DNA from 2 places in the Paenibacillus sp. J14 genome. Region 1 is predicted to be linked to the other one. Evidence: riboswitches for the same ligand, from Rfam matches in the RefSeq annotation. Region 1 holds a riboswitch; the other holds the start of a gene.
The links. A riboswitch is a leader RNA that binds a small molecule or an ion and turns the genes downstream of it on or off. The one in region 1 is predicted to bind FMN.

Region 1 (5,910 bases):
AGGCCTGCTCGTCCGCTCCCGGAAGGAAGATCGCGAATTCATCTCCGCCATACCGCCCAAACAAATCCCCCTCCCGCAGTCGAGGATGGACCTTCCCGGCGAATTCCTGCAGCAGCTCGTCTCCGATATGATGACCAAAGGAGTCATTAATCGTCTTAAAATGGTCCACATCGATCAGAATAAACGAGGCCGGGATCCCCACCCTCCGGCATTGCCGCAAGGTCTGCTGGGTATGGTGCATAAAGGCCCGCCGGTTCAACGCACCAGTCAGATCGTCATAGCTGGCCAATCTCATCAACTCCCGGTCCGTCCGCTCCTTGGAGAGAAGGAAGAAGCCCATGTTCCCCAGCATTAAAAGCGCATACAAAGCCAGGAAGGTTAACGTTTGATAGACGCCGGGGTTCATCATGTCCACCAATCCGAGACTGAAGAAAGCCAGCGGGGTGCGAGCGGTCAAGACAATCGCGATTGTGAGGTACATGTAACCTATCAGCTGGGACAATGAGGAATTCAAGGACGATGACACTAACCGAACGGCAGGGATCGCCAGCATCACCGCGATAGAGAAGGAGACGACAGCAATGCGAAGTGAAGCGGTATTATGCAGGAGAACAACCAACAGGTAGGCTGTCATACCCGCTGCGGTCCAATATACGTAGAACCTCCTCGCTTTGGTGCTAAATCCGTCAGTCACTTGCAGCAATGCAACCATTTCAGAGGCAGCCCCCAGCAGTAAAAACAAATTCGCCGCTGTGAGCACGGCCATGCCCGGTGTATTTTCCGATAATATAAACAAACCCCAGGTTACAGCCTGCAGCCATTTGGCGGCATAAAACACGTCCATCACTGACTGTTTGGAATTACGGAACTTGTATGCACTAAAGAGAATGATGGTCAGAAGATGGCCCAATACGAGCAATACGAATTCCGTTCCCATATCTAATTTTAGATCCAACATGAAACTTTCCACCGTCTCCATCCCACGAAATAATCTTCATCCTTATTTGATACTTTTTCTTATCATATAACAAATTTCGCCAAAGAGGATGCAGAGAATGAAAAAAAACGAGGATTTCCTTCCTGTCAAACAGGAGGAGATCCCCGCTATTTCATCGTTTTGCAAAATTAGTGGTTGGTATCTCCCTGGCGGGAGATCAGGAATAACGTGCCCCATATCAGCACGAACCCACAGGCTTGGGCGACTGTAATCAATTGCTGGAACGCAATCCAGTTAATCAGAACGCCAACCATTGGGAAGCTTAGCTCCGCCAGAGTCGCGACCGACGCTTTGGTTGTGGTCAGCCCCTTGTAATAGACGAGCAAGCTTAGCAGGCCTGGCAACAACGCTTGTCCAAGCATATTGAGGGAAAATGCAGCAATTTGCGAGGTGCCGGTCGGCAGGCTCCATGCAGCCCCTTCATTCCAAGTGATCGCCAGCAACAGCGGCAACGCCAAAATAAACCGCAACGATGTCACTGTCTCATATTTCATCGTCCCGACCATCAACCGCCCCATTACCGTGGATCCGCCCCACAAGGCGGCTGCCCCTAATGAGAGCAGGCTGCCGATCTGCACGAAATCGCTCCAATGCCCAATCGGCATCGTAAACCCGAAGGTCAGCAAATACGTTCCAAGCAACGCGATAAGCAGATATCCGAAAAAGTGGCGCGGCAGCTTCTCTTTAAGCAGCAATCCGGCCAGCAAGATGGCAAACAGCGGCTGCATTTTTTGCAGCAGCAGGACTGCATTCAGGTCACCGCTTGACAAGGCCAACGTAAACAGAATCGTGGCGATGGCCGAACCGCCCCACGAAATAAATAGCAGCGCGCCCCCTTGACGCCAACCAAGCCCTTTAAGCTCGGTGCGGTTTTTCCATAAGACCGGGATGGCAAAAAGCGCGATAATCAGATGCTCAATCAATACGATTTGCGCCGAGGTCAGCGACTTCAGCAGGATCACCCGAAACAACGGGTCTACGCCCCACAATGCTGCACCCAACACGACAAGCCAGAAACCGCTGCGCGATTTGCGTGCTTGAGCCGTTCTGGGCGAGTGCTGAATCTGACCGGATGCGCCCGTAAGTGCCCCTGCATTCAATCCAGCAGAAATTTGGATACCACTGCTTACTTTGACTTTCTCCATGGTGTCTGTCCCCTTCTTGAATAGAGGGTCTACGTAGAAAACCCCCGCATCGACCTTCCTAAAGGCTTTGCGGGGGCTGACCAAATAAGCTTGGCAGGCGACCATGGCAGGTCCCTGATTCAAACTTCAGCTTCATTGATCTCCTCCCATCCGGACTTTACCGTCGGCCTTGGATTCTCACCAAGTCAGTCGCTTCGGGCCGTGAAGGCCATCTGCGAGTCGCGGGCTGCGGTTCCCTCTTGCCGAAACCTCACCGCCGGTCGGGAATTTCACCCTACCCCGAAGATCTCTATTCATTTAATTTTGGATTACTTAAGTTGTTTCTATCATAACGCAGGTTGTCAAGCGACTCTGTTGCAAAAATCACAAAGCCTGATCATGTCCCAACAATTCATCTTTATCCCCGCTTGACCACCTCGAAATTGTCTTCGAGCAGCAGCCAATTTTGCGGAAAACTTAAACCCAGCTTCCAATAACTCATTCCGCGCAGCCCTAACTCCTTGATCAGGTCAAACTTCGCTTGAATCGAGCGAGCATCCTCAAACCAAACTTCATGCTCCCGACCTTCCGCATCCCAATATTGGAAAAAAGGTGCCTGATCCCGCTCGCTGTATTGAATGGCGACGCCATGCCGCGCGGCAATTTGAATCGCCTGCTGCGGACTAATCGCCCTTGCGGAGCTTCCCTCCACAAATGGCAACGTCCAGTCATACCCGTATAGGTTTTGCCCCATCATGATCTTGGAGCCCGGCATTTCCGTCAGCGCATATTCAAGTACCCGGCGGACAGGACCAATCGGCGACACTGCCTGAGCCGGTCCACCGCTGTAGCCCCATTCATAGGTCATGATCACAACAAAATCGGCGATTTCACCGTGGGCCCGGTAATCATGCCCTTCATACCATTTCCCTTTCTGATCGGCACTGGTCTTTGGCGCTAAAGCAGTCGACATCAGCCAGCCCTGCTCCGCGAATCGCGCTTTGGCTTTACGCAAGAAGGCGTTGTATGCCTCGCGGTCTTCGGGCCGCAAAAACTCGAAATCGAAATGAATATCCCGAAATCCGTATCGGTTTGCGGTCGTGACGATGTTGTCCAGAAACCGATCTTGAATCGGGATATCATTGAGCAAGATCCGGCCAAGCTCATCGCTAAACTGGTCGTTCTCCTGATTCGTGATCACCATCATCAGGACAACCCGGTTTGCCCGAGCAATTTCCGGAAACTGATTGAGCGGCGGCTCTCGAAGCGAGCCGTCCCGTTGCGCTAGGAAGCTGAACGGAGCCAGGTAGGTCAGATATCGCGCGGTTTCCCGCGCACTTTCCTCCAGCGCTGCAGAGACCGTTCCGCCGCGCGGCTCTACATAAGCGTTAAACTCCGCTCTTCTTCGCGGCCGCGGCGGAATGTACAGCCGAAACCCGATCGAAAGGGGTTGATCTACGCTGATGGCATTCACGCGGGCCAACTCATGATAACTTAATCCAAATCGTTGAGCGATCGACCATAAGCTGTCCCCAGGCCGGACCCAATAATAGTTGCCGACGTTCGGGATGACCAAGGTTTGTCCAACCACGAGCCTCTCCGGATTCGGCAATTCATTAGCTTCAACGATATCTTCATAAGGTATGCCATAGGATTGTGCGATACGATATGTCGTTTGCCCCGGCTGGACGATATGAACCTGCATCGACTCCCCTCCTCCATATGGATCATGCTAACATCATCCTATGAGGAGGGAAGTTTGACCTATTCCGATCAGCAGGTACTATACCAAGATTCGTGCCAGGGCACTAAATTAAAACGCCGGAAGCGCAATCTCGTCGTAGTTGTCCTCGAGGAACTGCTTGACCTCTGGACTAGAAATCGCCTTTGCCAGCTTCTGAATCGGCTCGGAATCGCGGTTATCCTCACGAGCCACCAAAGTGATGGCAAATGCCGATTCGATGGTTTCCGTCAGCAAAGCATCCTTCTTCGGTGTAAGTCCCAGCGGGCTGGCATAAGCCGGTGTCATCAGCACCAAATCGGCATCGTCCAGCATCCGGGCCAACATGAGCAGGTCAACTTCCTCGAATTTATAGTTATGTTTGTTCTCTACGATATCTGCAACAGTCCCGTTAATCCCTACGCCTTCCTTCAATTTAATCACGCCGGCTTTGTCCAGCATGTCAAGGGAGCGTCCACCGTTAGACGCGTCATTGGCGATAACAATCGTTGCTCCATCCGGGAGCTCTTCCATCGATTTATACCGTTTGGAATAAGCGCCGTATACCGCATGATACACCGGCTGAACCGGTACGAGGTTCGCGTTTTTGTTTTTATTGTACTCCTCCATCCAAGGGACATGCTGGAAGAAGTTCGCATCCACTTCCTTGTTCGCCAGTGCATCATTGGGCTGCACATTGTCCGACAAGATCACAACTTCCAAGTTGATGCCCTCTTCCTTCAGCTGCGGTTTGATCAGTTCCAGAATGTCCGTCATCGGTGGAATCAGCGAAGCTACTTTCAGTGTGGTTTCTGTAGTTCCGTTCTCTGTCGTCTCCGTCTCTGCCGCTGCCGGTGCTTCCACACCTGTTCCGTTATTCGAGGTATTGCTGTTATTGCCGCAAGCGCTCAGCACCAACATCAGAACTACGAGCGACATGATCCATTTTCCTGTTTTTAGCATGGTTTCTCCCTCCATTGTCAGCGTTTATCCAACCATCGGGACAACGCATTTCCTATAAATTGAATTCCTTGTACCAAAATAACCATCAGCACAATCACCACAGCCATCAGCTCGGTTTCGAACCGTTGATAACCGTAACGGATGGCAAAATCGCCAACCCCTCCGCCGCCAACCACACCCATCACCGTCGAATAGGAAATGAAGCTGATCGTCGAGGAGGTTAATCCCAGCACCAGGCCGGAACGGGCTTCAACATACAAAAATTTCGTGATGATCTGCAGCTTGGACGCCCCCATCGACCGGGCCGATTCAATAACGCCGCGCGGCACCTCCAACAGCGATTGCTCAACGAATCGCGCATAGATGGCAATGGCCACAACGGCCAGCGGAATCGAGGCAGCCAGCGTTCCGATCGCCGTACCCACGATCAGGCGGGTGAGCGGAATCATAAACACCACCAGCAACAGGAACGGAAAGGAACGAACGACGTTCACGATCCCGTTCAGCAGAGCGTACCTCAGGGAGTGCTCATATAACTGGCCTTTACCGTTCAGATACAATGCTGTTCCCAGCGGTAAGCCAATTAGTAAGGCTGCCAGCAACGCGATCCCAACCATCATGAAGGTCTCGCCGATCGCTTCGCCAATTTGACTGCGGTACTGAACGAAGCCCTCCCACATCATCATGAGAAAATCCAACGCCTTTACACCTCCATCCCGCCAAGCAACTGCTCCCGGTACGAGGCGTGGTAACCGGTTCTTCCAGCAGTGCCAACTTCCGCCTCATTCCGCTGAAGCGTAAACGCATCGGTGATCCGCCCCTCTTCCATCACCGAAACCCCTTGGCAAATGCTGCGCACCACGTCCATCTCATGCGTGACGATCACGATCGTCACCCCTAAGGTCCGATGGATATGCAGCAGCACCTCGAGAATCTCTGCTGTGGTTTTCGGATCAAGCGAGGAGGTCGGCTCATCGCACAGCAGGATGCTAGGCTGACTTGCCAACGCCCGGGCAATGGCTACCCGCTGCTTCTGTCCCCCGCTGAGGGATGCCGGATATTGGTCAGCCTTGTCCTCCAGGCCAACGAAACGCAGACATTCCCCC
Region 2 (5,910 bases), on a different contig from region 1:
CGCCTGCTCGATATTTTCGGTCGTTACGACGCCAAAGATCGTAGGCACGCCGGTTTTAAGGCCAACGGCAGCAACGCCTTTGGAAACCTCGTTGCAGACATAATCATAATGAGTGGTGGAACCGCGGATGACCGTACCCAGCGTAATGACTGCATCGTATTTGCCGCTCTCCGCCAGCTTCTGTGCCGCAAACGGGATTTCAAATGCCCCCGGTACCCAGGCGACATAAATTTCTTCCTCTTTGGCTCCATGCCGTTTCAATGCATCCAAGGCGCCGGAAAGCAGCTTGCTTGTAATAAATTCATTAAAGCGGCTGACCACGATCGCATATTTTAACCCGTCCGATACTAAATGCCCTTCGAATACGTTTGCCATGATTCATCAAACCTTTCTATTAGTAGAGTTAGATCATTGCTAAGAGGGAGTTTGCTTCGCCTTTAAACGCGAGTGGAGGATTCATCCTGCTCCACATCGTCAAATTTGAGCAAATGCCCTAATTTCGCTTGTTTGGTATGCAAGTACTTGGTGTTATCCTCGTTCTCTTTCATTTGGATAGGTACCCGTTCGACAACCTCCAGGCCATAGCCCTCCAAGCCTTTGATTTTACGTGGATTGTTGGTCATCAAGCGAATTTTGCGGACACCCAGATCCTTGAGAATCTGCGCCCCAATTCCGTAATCGCGCAGGTCTGCCGGAAATCCAAGCTTCAGGTTGGCGTCCACCGTATCAAAGCCTTGTTCCTGCAGTTTGTAGGCTTTCAGCTTGTTAATCAAGCCGATGCCGCGCCCCTCCTGTCGCATATATAGCAGCACGCCTCTGCCAGCTTCCTCAATCTGGCGCAAAGCGGCTTCAAACTGCGGACCGCAATCGCAGCGGTGAGAGTGGAACACGTCCCCGGTCAAGCACTCAGAGTGCACCCGCACCAACACCGGCTCATCGCCGTTGATTTCTCCTTTGACAAGCGCAACGTGTTCTTTATTATCCACATCATTTGTATAAGCGACAGCGCGGAACTCGCCGTAATCCGTTGGCATGCGAACTTCCACTTCGCGATTCACCAATTTCTCTTTCTCATTGCGGTAATGGATCAGGTCTTTGACGCTGATCAGCTTGAGATCATAAGTTTTGGCGATCTCCACCAAATCCGGCAGCCGGGCCATCGTCCCGTCTTCCTTAATAACCTCGCAAATGACGCCAGCAGGATAGGCCCCGCACATCCGGGCCAGATCAACCGCGGCTTCCGTATGTCCAGCGCGGCGCAGCACGCCGCCTTTCTTGGCGATTAGCGGGAACATATGTCCTGGACGGCGGAAGTCCGACGGCTTGGCATTGGGATCCATGATCGCCTTTACCGTTAACGACCGCTCATATGCCGAGATCCCCGTCGTTGTATCTTTATGGTCAATGGAGACGGTGAACGCCGTCCCGTGATTATCCGTATTTTGCGCCACCATCGGCTGCAAATCCAACTCTTCTGCCCGTTCCGCTGTAATCGGCAGGCAGACCAGTCCGCGGCCTTGCGTGATCATGAAGTTAATCACTTCGGGCGTCGCCTTTTCCGCAAGTGCCACGAAATCTCCTTCATTCTCCCGGTCTTCGTCGTCGACGACAATAACGACCTTCCCGCGCATTAGTTCGTAAATTGCTTCCTCGACCCGGTCTAATACAATGTCACTCATCACATTCCCCTCCTTAAAATAAATGTTGATCGTCCGATGTAACGGAACTTAGAGACGTTATTTCGTAGGTTCACACGAATCCGTTCGCAGCCAGAAACGGGAGATTAATTCCCGACTCGCCGCCGCTCGCTTCATCCGTATCTTGGCCGCCTCTGCCGTACTTGAGGAGATGATCCACGTATTTTCCCAGCACATCGCATTCGAGATTCACTGTATCTCCTGCCCGCTTAAAGGCGAGCACCGTCTCGGCTAACGTATGCGGGATGATAGATACCGTAAACGTCCCGCCTTCCGCTTCGACCACCGTTAAGCTGATGCCATCCACGGCGATGGAGCCTTTAGGAATAATGTATTTGAATAAGGAAGGCTTGCTTGGTCGAATTTCAAACACAACCGCATTCTGATCCTGACTCGTACCAACAATCGTGCCGACGCCGTCGACATGACCCTGTACGATATGTCCACCGAAGCGTCCATTCGCCGCCATGGCCCGCTCCAAATTCACACGGCTGCCGGGTTTCAAGTCCTTCAGATTGGTGTTGCGGAACGTCTGCGGCATCACGTCAACCGAGAAGGAGGAAGCATCAAACGACGTGGCGGTCAAGCAGACGCCGTTCACTGAGATGCTGTCACCCAGCTTAATGCCTTCGGTAACTACCTTTGCCGCAATGTTCAGAATCATCGCTTCCCCTTTGCGGCTGATCGATTTCATAGTGCCGATTTCTTCCACAAGTCCTGTAAACATTAGTGATCTCCCTCCTTCACCTGCACCCAGACCGGTACTCCTCTGATGCACACATTATCCCCGATTTGTTCGACTTCCATGTCGCGCAAGGTCACCGCATCCCGCATGAGATCATATCCGGCGAAGTTAAAACTTGCAGGGGCATCCACGCCTCCAATCAGCTTAGGGGCTAGGAAAAGTACGATCTCATCCACCAGTTGTTGTTCCAGCAGCGAACCGTTAAGTCGTCCGCCACCTTCAACGAGGATAGAAGATATCCCGCGTTGACCGATTTGAACAAGCGCATTCCGCAGATCAACCTGCGGGCCGCTGCCGCAGCGGAGAACTTCCGCCCCAAGGCGAGTGAGGCGTTCAACCTTGTCCGGATCGGCCTGTTCCGTCGTCACAATCCAAGTGGGAGATTGCCCGTCCCGCAGGACTTGGGCCGTCTCAGGAATGCGGAGCGTTGAATCCGCAATGATGCGAATGGGCGACAGCCCCGGAACGGATAATCGGGTAGTCAACTGCGGATCATCCGCCAGGATCGTCGAAACGCCCACCATTATGGCTTGGTGTTGATGGCGCATCGAGTGGACGATTTCTCTCGCTTTCTCATTGGAAATCCACTTGCTGTCCCCTGTCCGGCTTGCAAGCTTCCCATCCAGCGTGCTGGCGGATTTGATCGTCACATAAGGCATGCCTCTCGTGATGAACTTAATAAAGCGGCGATTCAGCTTCAAAGCTCGTTCACGCAACACACCCACTTCAACTTCAATTCCGGCAGCACGCAGCATTTCAATGCCTTTGCCGGCAACCAGCGGATTCGGATCTTCACAGGCAACTACGACGCGCCGCACCTTCTCCTGAATCAATCGCTTGGCACAAGGCGGGGTCAGTCCGTGATGGCTGCAAGGCTCTAAGGTGACATATACGGTGCTCCCTTCTGCTTGGGAATCGGCCATGTTCAAGGCATGTACCTCGGCATGCGGAGTCCCCCGCTTCAAGTGCGTGCCCAGCCCAACCAAGGCCCCATCCTTCACGACAACGGCACCAACGACTGGATTGGTCCCGGTTTGTCCTTGTGCGCGCTCCGCCATATCTAACGCCAGCGCCATGTAATATTCGTCGTCAATCACCTTCATCCGCGGTCCTCCTTACGCCAATCCGTGAAGCGAAGAATACAAAAACAACCCTGCCGCAATCCGGCAGGGCTGAACATGAGAGTAGTTTTACGCCTATCAAAAAGAGCACTTTCGTCTACCCACTGTCGCCAAAACACGACCCTAAAATCGTACAAAACGACAAATAGACCAAAACGAAAGCTTGGCAACGTCAAGACTCTTCACCACCCAAGGTATGTGAAAAATATAACTTGATCGTTTGAAGCTCTTTAGGTACGAACACCTTCGCAAATAAAATAACGTATGTGCTCTCGCGTTTCCTTCTCCCATCCAGACTATACTGTCGGTCCCGGAATCTCACCGGCTCAGCCGCATGCTTACGTAAGCACTGCGGGTCACGGACTTGTGCTTCATCGAACGGACCGTCCAATGAGCCATCACCGTCGGTAGGGAATTTCACCCTGCCCCGAAGGATTGCTAATTATTAGATTTTGCATGACTGCAAGACGAATGTTAGCACTAATTTTGTAAAAAATCAAGCACACCTGTCACAGCACCAATCCCCTTCTTCCTCGCGGTTCTTGCAGAGTGCATAAAAACTGGCCCAAAGAGCCAACCTTAAGAACGATATCGATAACCAATTCTATTTCTCAGGAGGAATGAACGTGGCAAAACCGGATAATCGCTCCGACAATGTGGAAAAGATTCAACGCAACATCCAAAACACGATTAAGAACTTCCGTGAAGGACAAGATTATCTCAGCGAGCATGCTGATGAAATCTCCCCTCAGGAGAAGCAGCAAATCGAGGAGAAGAACGAGAAACGACTGCGCGCCATCGAGGGCTTCCGTGAAGAAGTGAAAGACGAAGCCGCCCACCAAAGAAATTCCTAAACCAACGAAAAAGGGGCCCCGCTCATGCCAACTTGGCATAGCGAGGGCCCTTTTAAGTTTGCGAATTAAATTAAGCTTCGTCCCAGACGGTAACTTCTTTCATTTTATCCCCGGGACGAATTTGATCCACGTACTCCATCCCCGATGTCACTTTACCGAAAACGGTATGCACGCCGTCCAAATGCGGCTGCGGTTCATAGACGATAAAGAACTGGCTGCCGCCGGTGTCTTTGCCGGCATGGGCCATCGATAATACCCCGCGCTCATGCTTCGTCACATTGGTATCCGTTTCGCATTTGATCGTATACCCTGGGCCGCCTGTGCCGTTGCCGATCGGGCAGCCGCCTTGTGCAACAAACCCTGGGATCACGCGATGGAACGTAAGTCCGTTATAAAATCCGGAGTTGGCCAGCTTCTCAAAGTTTGCGACCGTTCCAGGAGCTTCTTCAGGCAGGAACTGAATTTCGACTTCTCCGCCTTTTTCCAAAACGATTTTACCTTTTTTCATATCGTATACACACCCTTCTTCATCAACGTCTAGGACAAACCTCTTACAGTTTACTAGAAAATCCGCATACAAGCAAAACAAAGCCTGATAGGAAACGACAATTCGCTCCCTCTCAGGCCTTGCTGTTACATAAGTTCCTGCTTATTTCAGCGATGGCTGCTTCGCAATCCGTTCTGGAATCACGTCACAAGCGAGCAGATCCTGCAACGACTCGCGCTTCACGACGAGATCACTGCGTCCGTCTTGCACGAATACGACGGCCGGACGACGAATCCGGTTGTAGTTGCTGGCCATCGCGTAGTTGTACGCACCGGTGCAAGATACGGCGAGCAGATCGCCGCTGTTCACCTTCGGCAGCTCTACGTCCCAAATCAGCATATCGCCGCTTTCGCAGCATTTACCGGCGATCGACACGGTCTCCTCATTGGCATCGTTGGCGCGGTTGGCTAACATTGCCTCATATTTCGAACCGTACAGCGCCGGACGTGGGTTGTCCGTCATCCCACCATCAACGGCCACATATTTACGCACGCCAGGGATATCCTTGCTTGTACCTACCGTATACAGCGTTGTGCCGGCATCACCAACGATGCTCCGACCCGGTTCAACCCAAATTTCCGGAAGCTGCGGATAATTCGCGAACTCCCGTTTCACTGCATCCGTAATCGCTCCTACGTAATCAGACACCTTCAACGGCGTGTCGCCTTCCGTATAACGAATGCCAAAGCCGCCACCTAGGTTAACCACCTTGAAGGTCACACCAAGCTGATCCTTCACCTGCATTGCAAAAGCCGCAACACGCTCAACGGCCAACTGGAACCCTTCCACCTCAAAAATTTGCGAGCCGATATGCGAATGCACGCCAAGCAATTGCAAATTCAAGCTGCGGTTAGCCAAATCAACGGCTTCCAATGCCGAACCGTTGCCGATATCAAACCCGAACTTCGAGTCCGTCTGACCCGTTGAAATATATTCATGCGTATGG

Region 2: linked by a shared signal. The riboswitch ahead of ribD (bifunctional diaminohydroxyphosphoribosylaminopyrimidine deaminase/5-amino-6-(5-phosphoribosylamino)uracil reductase RibD) and the one ahead of M891_RS0113535 (DMT family transporter) in region 1 are both predicted to bind FMN.

What each region holds. Positions count from the first base shown of each region.
Region 1 covers NZ_JADQ01000033.1:6,413-12,322, forward strand. The annotation lists gene M891_RS0113530 (GGDEF domain-containing protein) at 1-958, opposite strand, end outside; gene M891_RS0113535 (DMT family transporter) at 1,126-2,142, opposite strand; FMN riboswitch at 2,277-2,433, opposite strand; gene M891_RS0113540 (LysM peptidoglycan-binding domain-containing protein) at 2,540-3,826, opposite strand; gene M891_RS0113545 (MetQ/NlpA family ABC transporter substrate-binding protein) at 3,935-4,804, opposite strand; gene M891_RS0113550 (methionine ABC transporter permease) at 4,822-5,490, opposite strand; gene M891_RS23930 (methionine ABC transporter ATP-binding protein) at 5,508-5,910, opposite strand, start outside.
Region 2 covers NZ_JADQ01000014.1:36,241-42,150, forward strand. The annotation lists gene ribH (6,7-dimethyl-8-ribityllumazine synthase) at 1-375, opposite strand, end outside; gene M891_RS0107235 (bifunctional 3,4-dihydroxy-2-butanone-4-phosphate synthase/GTP cyclohydrolase II) at 438-1,679, opposite strand; gene ribE (riboflavin synthase) at 1,750-2,424, opposite strand; gene ribD (bifunctional diaminohydroxyphosphoribosylaminopyrimidine deaminase/5-amino-6-(5-phosphoribosylamino)uracil reductase RibD) at 2,424-3,545, opposite strand; FMN riboswitch at 3,839-4,002, opposite strand; gene tlp (small acid-soluble spore protein Tlp) at 4,190-4,417, shown strand; gene M891_RS0107255 (peptidylprolyl isomerase) at 4,488-4,925, opposite strand; gene lysA (diaminopimelate decarboxylase) at 5,067-5,910, opposite strand, start outside.